DNA from 2 places in the Exiguobacterium sp. Helios genome. Region 1 is predicted to be linked to the other one. Evidence: predicted binding sites of a transcription regulator. Region 1 holds the regulator's gene; the other holds the start of a gene.
The links. Region 1 encodes Rex, which represses fermentation and respiration genes when NADH is low (regulators of the CRP and FNR family bind a similar motif). Its sites were predicted from a motif close to TTGTGAAATATTTCACAA; they were not measured.
Positions count from the first base shown of each region.

Region 1 (5,099 bases):
CGAGCTCGACGACAATCCGTACTTTTTCGTTTTGACTGTATGACTTTTCTTGACCCGCTTTTTTCAGTGAGAGTGCTTGTGGCTTTTGTACATCCACTTTTTGTGATGACACGTGTCCCTCAGCATGAACTAGGCTGGAAGATGTCATGAGGGCAGCCGCCATCAGAGCAATCTTCTTTTTCTTCATTCCTTTTCCTCTTTTCCAAAAATGTAATGTGGAGCAAAAACGTATTAAACGAAAATTCTGTATTTTTAGTTTAATTAACTTTCGCTTAATATACAATTTAAATTTGGTGCTTTTTAAAAATATTTGTTTGTTTATTACATCACAAAATGAATAAATCCTTATATTCCCTTATCTATTTCTTACAGGTGAATAAAAAAGGACAAAAAAAACCTTGGTTTCCCAAGGTTTCGGCAGGTAAAGCAATATGGAGACTATCGGGCTCGAACCGACGACCTTTTGGCTGCCAGCCAAACGCTCTCCCAGCTGAGCTAAGCCCCCGTGTGTTTCTATAATGAGTATACCCATTGCTGTTCATTTTTTCAATATAAAATTAGACCGCTTACAAAAAAATCTCCCTCACCTTACCGGCAAAGGAGAATCTTCCGTTATTTGTTCAGCTCACGCATCATATCCGCTTGTCGTTCCAGTTCAGCCTGTTGCTCCAGGATCAGCACTTTTTTATACGTCCGTGCCGAGATGATGATACTGATTTCATAGAGGATGAACAAAGGAACAGAAATCATCAAATGCGACGTAATGTCGGGCGGTGAGATCAACGCCGCGATCACGAACAACGCAAAATACGCATACTTCCGATTCTTCCGCATGAAGAACGGCGTTACGAGTCCGAGCCGTGTCAAAAACATCGTCACGACCGGTAACTGGAACAACAGACCAAACGGAATCGTCAACCGGATCAGGAAACTGAAATAGTTCTCGACCCCGATGACCTGTTCAATCCCAAGCTCTTGTCCGAGTTCCGTTGATACTTCCAGTAAAAACGGCAACAGCCAAAAATAAGAAAAGGAAACACCCGCAAGGAATAAGAAAAACGTCACGGGAATGTACGTCAACGTCGCTTTTTGTTCTTGGTCGTGCAGACCGGGACGGATGAACGCCCAAAGCTGGTACATCCAAAACGGGGACGCCAAGACGATTGCGATGATGAACGCAAGATTCAGATATAACATCAACGGATCAACGACGTTAAACGCATTTAAACCGATTCCGAGTTCCTTTAAGTCGGCCTGTAAGAAACGGACGAGCGGCCGGACGAGCGGAAAGGCTGCGATAAACATGACTACCACGATGATGAGCGACCAGATGATCCGCTTACGCAGTTCATCTAAGTGCGATGTCACACTCTGTTCTTGATCGATCGCCATGATTCACTCACTTCTCTTTCATTTCGTCCTTTTTATCCTTATCATCTTCCATGATGCCGTGTGTCGCACTCTTGAACTCTTTTAACGTTTGACCGGCCGCGCGGCCGAGTTCCGGTAATTTCTTCGGTCCGAAGATAATGAGGGCGACGACACCGATCAAGGCGATGCTTGCCGGTCCAATACCAAGTGTTAACGGGATTAAGTTTTCCATTATGATTTCACTCCTTCAGCTGATTGCGAATAATGCTTCATGAAATAGACGAGCGACTGCAGCTCGATTGACAGATCGATGTGATGCACCCGGACGTGGGCCGGGACATTCAACCGGGCCGGTGTAAAGTTCAGAATGCCGGTCACACCGTACTCAACTAACTCATCCGCTACTGACTGCGCGAACTGCGACGGTACCGTCAAGATGGCGACATCGACATGGTTCGCTTTGATTTGTTCTTTCATATCCGAGACGTGATAAATCGGAACGTCCTGCGTCGTTGTTCCGACCTTGTCTTCATCGGCGTCAAACGCGATGACGATACGAGTACTATTATTCTTTAAAAAGTTATAATTTGCAAACGCTGTTCCGAGATGTCCGACCCCGATTAAGGCGACATTCGTGACCTCGTCTTGGTTGAGTGTCTTTCGGAAAAATGTTAACAAATGTTGAACGTTATAACCGTACCCTTTTTTCCCTAACGCCCCAAAGTAGGAAAAGTCACGACGGATCGTCGCAGAGTCGACTTTGACCGCTTCGCTGAGCTCTGCTGACGAGACGCGCAGCTTGCCGGAGTTATAGAGACTTTGGATAAAACGATAATATAACGGCAGTCGTTTCGCCGTTGCTTGTGGTATTTTTGTGTCTGGCCCATTCATACTGCAGTTCCCCCTTCGGCCACGTTCTGACGTGGCACCCAAATCAATGCAAAGAATTCTACTCTCCTTGATTGTAAACCACTTCACATAGAGTAACAAATATTATATTCGGCAGGATTTTTCGTGATAGACTAAAGGGTGGAAGGATGGATGGATATGATTCTCTTACAAGTAAACCAACTCTCAAAATCATTCGGCGTAGAGCCGATTTTAGACAATATTAAACTCGAAGTACAGGAACGGGACCGGATTGCCCTCGTCGGACGAAACGGTGCCGGAAAATCGACACTTTTAAAAATCATCGCCGGGGAGCTGTCACATGACTCGGGGGAGATCATGAAAAGCAAGGAAGTCCGGATTGGTTATCTCGCGCAGGACAGCGGACTCGAGTCGAACGAATCGATTTGGAACGAGATGCTGACCGTCTTTGAGCATCTGCAGGATCAGGAACGGGCGCTTCGTCGGATGGAAATCGAAATGGGCATGGAGCACATTTTAAATGATCCGACTGCCTATGACCGTCTCCTGAAAACGTACGATCAAGCGCAACACGACTTCTCGGAAGCCGGCGGCTATCAGTTCGAAGCCAACATCCGCTCTGTCTTACACGGGATGCGTTTTTATCCGGACGATTATTCCCGCCGGATTCAGACGCTTTCCGGTGGACAGCGGACCCGGCTTGCCCTGGCGAAGATGTTACTCCAGGCACCGGAACTGTTGATTCTCGATGAGCCGACCAATCACCTCGACATCGATACGTTGTCCTGGCTCGAAAGCTACCTGTCCGGTTACCGTGGTGCTGTCCTGATCGTTTCCCATGACCGCTATTTCCTCGATCAAGTCGTCAACGTCGTCTATGAATTGTCCCGGAACGTGTCGCGGAAATTCACAGGCAACTATACGAAGTATCTCGAACAAAAAGCGGCACTGTACGAACAGGAAATGAAACAGTTCGAACAGCAGCAGGAAGACATCGCGAAGATGCAGGACTTCATCCAGCGTAACATCGCCCGTGCGACGACGACGAAACGGGCGCAAAGTGTCCGCAAGCGTCTCGAAAAAGTCGACCGGATCGACCGTCCGGACGGTGACGAACGCAGTACGGTTCTGTCATTCCCGATTGAAAAGCAGAGCGGCAATGATGTGCTGCAGGTCAATCAACTCGCTGTCGGCTACGAAGAAGCCGTCTCGAAAAACATTACGTTCCGGCTGCAACGTGCGGAATCACTGGCGCTTGTCGGACCAAACGGAATCGGCAAGTCGACGTTACTGAAAGTGCTTGTCGGCCGTCTGAAACCGCTGTTCGGTGACTATCGTTTCGGTACTGGCGTCTCGATTGGCTACTACGATCAGGAGCAGGCGGAACTGAACGACCGCAATCGGGTCATTGATGAAATTTGGAACGAATGGCCGTTGATGCGCGAACAGGAAGTCCGGTCCGTTCTCGGGCAGTTCCTGTTCAGCGGCGATGATGTCTTCAAGCTCGTCCATGAATTGTCGGGCGGTGAACGCGGACGTCTGGCGCTCGCGAAGCTGAAGTTACGGAAAACGAATCTGCTTGTGCTGGATGAGCCGACGAACCACCTGGATCTTGATTCGAAAATGGTCCTCGAAAATGCACTTGTCGATTACGAAGGCACGTTACTGTTCGTCTCCCACGACCGTTACTTCATCGACCGCGTCGCGACACGTGTCATCGAGATGAGTACAGACGGCGTGACCGATTACCTCGGTGACTACTCGTATTATATGGAGAAAAAAGCCGAGAAGGAAGAAATCGCCCGCCTCGAAGCAGAAGAAGCGAAAGCGATCAAAGTCGCTTCGACGAAGACGATTGATAAAGAGGCGCAAAAAGAAGCGCGCAAAAAGAAACAACAGCTGGAGAAGCTCGAACAAGAAATTGAACGGTTGGAGAACCGGTCGGTCGAAATCGAACAGTTGTTGTGCGAACCGGAAGTCTTTAATGATATTCCGAAAGCGACCGCCCTTTCGGCAGAACGCGATCAGATTGATGTCGACTTGCTTGATTTGATGGAACAGTGGGAGTCGTTCCACTGATGCGCTCGAAAAGTTATCTGATCAATCTGATCCAAGGACTATTGTCCGGTGTCCTCTACTTCGTTCCGATGTATGCGGACTACGTCTCGGCTTTCATTCGTCCGGATGCGTTTAATGCCGTTTATCCGTTGTTTATCCTGATTTCCTGTATGATCGGTCTTGTCATTCAGACATGGAGCGGACTGTTCATCAGTTTATTATCCGGTCTGATCTGCACGTTGCTGACGATTCAGTCGTTCGTCGAACTGAATGATCCGATGATCATCATGTATTACGGTGCCGTCTCCCCATTAGCGGCCTTTTTAATCAGCTGTGTCGGGATTTGGGCGCTCGCCGTCCTGTTTTATCTACTCGACGGTTTCCAGTACAGTAAACGCCATAACATGGAGTAAGCAACAAAAAATAGACGAGGGAAGCAGACATCGAATCTGCTTCCCTCGTCTATTTGGCATGACTTTATCTTATTTCGTTGGACGGGTAATTGTGAAGATATCACCGATTTTCGCATAATCATTGCCGGCAAGACGGGCAATTGCTTTTAAACCGTCGGCATCAATCCGGAACGACTCCTCGAGTTCATCCGCGACATGATACCGGATGACTTCGCCGATTAATAAGTCAGCTGTTTCCAGTTCAATGTGTTGTGACAGTTTCAGCTCAAACCGGATTTTCGCTTCCGCGACCGCCGGGACATCAATCAAATCGCTGTCGATCAGCGTAAGATTCGTCCGGTTCAATTCACTTTCCCCGTAAGCAAGAGGTGCTGCCGTTTCATTGAC
Region 1 is NZ_CP053557.1:3,030,271-3,035,369, forward strand. It holds gene HNY42_RS15610 (S8 family serine peptidase) at 1-187, opposite strand, end outside; tRNA gene HNY42_RS15615 (tRNA-Ala) at 433-505, opposite strand; gene tatC (twin-arginine translocase subunit TatC) at 613-1,392, opposite strand; gene HNY42_RS15625 (twin-arginine translocase TatA/TatE family subunit) at 1,400-1,603, opposite strand; gene HNY42_RS15630 (redox-sensing transcriptional repressor Rex) at 1,603-2,262, opposite strand; gene HNY42_RS15635 (ABC-F family ATP-binding cassette domain-containing protein) at 2,419-4,320, shown strand; gene HNY42_RS15640 (hypothetical protein) at 4,320-4,712, shown strand; gene HNY42_RS15645 (flavin reductase family protein) at 4,782-5,099, opposite strand, start outside.

Region 2 (5,099 bases), 830 kb from region 1:
TTTAGCACGTTGCGGATGATCTGTTTCGTAAACGGTAAAAACTTCTTGAATCTCTTCCTCCCACACATTGTTACGTAATAGTAAATCTTTAACCGCACCGGGTGTCTGATTGGATGAATTCAGTACACGTCGCAAATCATGAACTTTAGAAGTGGAAAAGTAATATTGTTCAATGTAACGGTCATCTTCATATAATAACAGGCCGCGAACGGCATTTGCCCGATCGCGATTATGTTCGATCAATTGGTCGACTTGTTTAATCATTAGAATATCTTGTGTATGCATCTCTTCCGTCAAATTAGAAATCGTACGATATCCGCTTAAGGCATACAAAAGGGGAATCGAGGCAAACAGACTGACAATCAGGATGAGGATGATACAGTGCCGCCATAGTTGATTCATACAATCCATCCTTTTTCTACAAAACTTAATGTCATTAGCTTAACCACTATTTCCCAAAAAGTGAAGGATTATTCAAAAAAATATGGAACATTTTCTTTGATTTTGCGTATTATACACAAAAAACCGCTACAACGAGTGTAGCGGCTACAGAATGTTAGACGATTAAAAAGAATAGGAGTGTTCTTTATAGTTCCCGAAGACCGTATGAATTTCAGAAAACGTAACAAAAGCGTTTGATTCGACAGAGGACACAATTTCCTGGAGTTTGAGAATTTCATTATTCTGGACGACGACATAGACCATCTTTTTCGTCCGTTTCGAATAACCGCCACGTGCATCAAGAATTGTTACGCCACGTCCGAGTTCTTTTGTGATTACTTCATTGATTTCATCGGCTTTTTCACAAATGATGATACATTGTTTAGAAGCGGAGTAAAAACTATACACCGTCTGAAGTGCTTTCGCCCGAACGAAACTCATGATTAACGCATACATGACATGCTTCAAATCAAATACGAACCAGACGAGTACATAGATGACTAAATCCTGCATTAAAAAAATACGGGGAAGCGGCCAATTGTGAAAGCGGGCATAAAAGAATTTTCCGAGGATGTCGAGTCCGCCTGTCGAGGCGCCGCCAAAGAAAATTAAAGCCATCGCTAAACCAGAGACGAGGCCGGCAAAGATGGAAGCAACCAGTGGATCATTTAAGGATTCCGGAACGATTTGCGTCGGAATCCAATCAATTAAAAATGATGAAGCCAGGACGATGAGACCGGATAAAAACATAAAACGTTTTCTCAAAAAACGAAATCCAAGTAAAAAAAGTGGAATGTTTAAGACAAGTTGTGTCAAACCAATTGGCGTGTGGAATAATTCCTGAACAATAAGTGTGATTCCCATGATTCCGCCGGATCCGATATCGTTTGGCGACAAGAGAAGACTGATGTACAACGAGTACAGCAATGTCCCAATCAAGAGAAAACCGATTTTCTCTGTACGTTTTTTCTTTGCAGGCTGTTTAGTTTTCATTGTAAGTGATGAGAAATCTCATGCTCCTCCTCCATAAAGTATCTGCCTGCAAGAGTACGCTGATATGAAGATTAATTCAACCCCTGATTTGAAAAAAGAACAATAAAATCAGCTGGTTTTAAGAAAGGAGAGCATTTTTTTGAAAAAAATCATACTGTTCATTCTGTGTATCGGGATCGGGCTGTCGGCAGGTTCGTGGGTCGTCTGGAATCAGCAGCAGCCACCGGAAGAAGAAAGTTTTAAAGATGGTCATGTCATTGCACGTCATGTCGGGACATCAGTGTCCAATACCGCTGCGATTGAAGAATTGGTCAAGCAGTTGCCGTTTTCCGAAGTGCTGACCGGTGTAACAGTGGATGGTACGGCAGTCAAGCTGACATACAAACCTACCGAAAAAGAACAGGCGGACTGGACAGGAAGCAGCGGGAAGATGATCGAATCCGGCAAGGCCTCATTTTTGGAAAGTCGTTTATCCAAGTTGATCATGCATCATACGTTAGCACTTTTTTTGAGTGTATCTGATTTATCCGAACTTCAAATTCATTATCGGGACTCATTTTCTGATGTCACGTTTGATATGGACAGACTACGTATTGAAGACTATACACCCCGGGATATTGAACGTGCCAGTTCTTCCGCAAACCGGTTTAATCGTGTCGTTGTCGAGGACTATGTACTCGTAGATTCCAGGCGGGCGGTATTCTTTGAAAAGTTCCAAGAATCGTTGCGGATCCTTCCTGGAAAGTAGTTGTATTCACCAAGAAAAAGCACTTTTCACAAACTTGACACAATGGTATCGGTTACATCCTTTTCTTTTAATAAAACGCTAAATAGTGTCTATTCATGACTTGAACATCTTATAAGATGGAAGTATGATAATAAATGAACAGACATTGTGAAGTGTTGAACAAAAGAAAGCGGGGTTTCTACAATGAATGAAGTAGAAGCATTAGAAGGATTACGGAAAAAAGCTGTCAAATCGACGCAAATGCTACGGATGCGTCCGCTCGAATATTTGGTTCGAGCGATGTTAGCAGGAGTATTCATTGGTTTTGCCATCATATTTACACTTAAAGCAATCAACGGTTTATATTTAAATGAATCACCGGTTACGACACTGGTCGGTGGGTTAACGTTTGGTGTCGCGCTTGTCTTGATCGTGTACGGGGGAGCAGAATTATTTACCGGAAATACGATGTATTTCACGACGTCGACAATGCGTGGTTTCACTTCGAAAATGGATACGTTTAAAGTATGGACATTATGTTTCATCGGAAACGGTCTCGGTGGACTCGCTTTCGCTTTACTTTTCTCACAAACAGGGATTATTCAGGAACTTGGAATGGAGAACTGGTTGTTTGCTGTTTCCGAGACGAAAATTCATCATACGACATGGGAGATCTTTACACGAGCCATTTTCTGTAACTGGATGGTCTGTCTAGCGATTTTCATTCCGAAAAACATGAAAAATGAACTCGCACAAATCATGATGATGATGATTTTGGTCGCTGTATTCTTTGCATCCGGCTTTGACCATGTCATTGCCAACATGGCATTGTTCTCACTTGCTTTAGTCGTCCCGCATCCGGAAGCGATTTCCTTTGCCGGCGCGGTTCATAACCTGGTTCCGGCGTTGTTGGGAAACATTATCGGTGGAGCACTGTTCATGGGAATGGTTTACACATGGCTCAATAAATCGAAGCTTGAAGTAGATCAATCGAACGAACAGGCCGCAACAATCAATATCGCTTCAAAACAAAAAGCGTAAAATGGTAAGTTCTATGCGTTGAAGAGCAAAAAAGAAGGATCCGATGAAAAAATCGGATCCTTCTTTTTTTGATGTCTGCCATTAGTGCCTGTTGTCATTCAAGGTGTTGAAAACGATCAACATCTGCGGCCAGTTCTTCATAAATAGCCTCGACGATTTGGGCATCATCAAACAGTCCTAAAATATTTTCGTCAGGTAAAGCATCGACCGGGGACGTGAAGTAAAGAACAGCGGTCAATAAAAGTTGCTCCTGTTCCGGTTGCATCTCGAAACGTTTGTTGTACAAAGCGCGTAACATGTCGAGCAACTGTTTGAGTTGGAAGTAAAGAACAAGTTCTGCTTCGCGTTCGACATCCGAGCCGTCCTCAGAGGCAAGGTCTGTCGTCAACCGGGCTAATCCGAGTTCTCCTTGGATTAATAAGTCTTCTTGTGCTTTCGCATTTCCGACAGCTGTTAATGCTTGTCGGTGGAAATAGGTATAAGCGGATTTAAAATCTCCTGGTGTAAATTCCATCATCAACACTCCTTCTGTATCTCTAGTTTCGCCTTATTTCTTGCAAAATTGCAACTATTTCGTGAAAATAAGAGTAATAGTTGAAAGGGGATTACATAATGCCGACTCAAGAACAATTAAAAAAGTATGCTGCACTTGCCGTACGTACAGGAATCAACCTGCAAGCCGGTCAACAGCTCGAAATTCGGGCGGGGATTGAAAATGCACCGTTAGTCCGTGAAATCACGCGTGTTGCTTATGAAGTGGGAGCTTCAAATGTCTACGTTCAATGGTCAGATGACGAAATGACGAAAATCCGTTATTTTGATGCACCGGAAGATTCATTTGATGCGTTCCCGGAATGGTTAAAAGCCCGTTTTGATCAATTGGCAGAGGAAAAAACAGCCTTCTTGTCCGTTGTCAGTGAAGATCCGGATTTATTGAACGGTGTGGAATCAAGTCGAATTGCACGAGCGAACAAAGCCGCTGGTGTTGCGTTGGCAAATTGGCGCAAGTTCGTCATGAGCGATAACGTCAGTTGGTGCGTCATTGCAGCGCCGTCAGATGCTTGGGCGGCAAAGGTATTCCCAGACTCAGAAAACGCTGTAGAAGACCTATGGGATGCAATCTTGAAAGCGACACGTGTCGACCAGGACAATCCGGTCGTATCTTGGGAGAAACATGATGCCAACTTGCGGACGAAAGCTACCTTCCTGACAGAAAAGAAATACAATAAGTTGCATTATTCAGCACCAGGTACAGAACTGACGATTGAATTGCCGGAGCGTCACGTCTGGCTCGGTGGAGGTGGACCGAATGCGGATGGCGTCGACTTCATCGCCAACCTGCCGACGGAAGAAGTCTTCACGTTACCGAAGAAAACGGGCGTCAACGGTCATGTGTCAAGCACAAAACCACTCAGCTACAGCGGGAACCTGATTGATGAATTCACGTTATGGTTCGAAGACGGAAAAATCGTTAAAGCTGAAGCGAAACAGGGACAAGCAGCGCTTGACGAACTCATCTCATTGGATGAAGGTGCCCGTTATCTCGGAGAAGTGGCCCTCGTGCCTCATCACTCACCGATTTCAGATTCCGGTATTTTGTTCTACAATACGTTGTTTGACGAGAATGCTTCATGTCACTTGGCGATTGGTCGCGCCTATTCCACTTGCCTTGAAAATGGACCAGGTTTGTCGAACGAAGAATTAGCCGCACAAGGTGCGAACGATTCAATGACACATGTCGATTTCATGATTGGTTCAGGTCAGATGTCAATTGACGGCGAATTGCCTGATGGTACACGCGAACCACTGATGCGTGACGGAAACTGGGCAATCTGATAAAGGTTTTTGCGTATTGGAAAGAAAAAAGGGAGCCACCGGACATGATGAACATGTCGGG
Region 2 is NZ_CP053557.1:821,123-826,221, forward strand. It holds gene HNY42_RS04240 (CHASE3 domain-containing protein) at 1-402, opposite strand, end outside; gene HNY42_RS04245 (YitT family protein) at 565-1,434, opposite strand; gene HNY42_RS04250 (hypothetical protein) at 1,574-2,182, shown strand; gene HNY42_RS04255 (formate/nitrite transporter family protein) at 2,366-3,202, shown strand; gene HNY42_RS04260 (DUF1232 domain-containing protein) at 3,297-3,716, opposite strand; gene HNY42_RS04265 (aminopeptidase) at 3,815-5,038, shown strand.
Region 2: a site for Rex is predicted at 2,328-2,345, ahead of HNY42_RS04255 (formate/nitrite transporter family protein). Genes of this name have one in related genera too.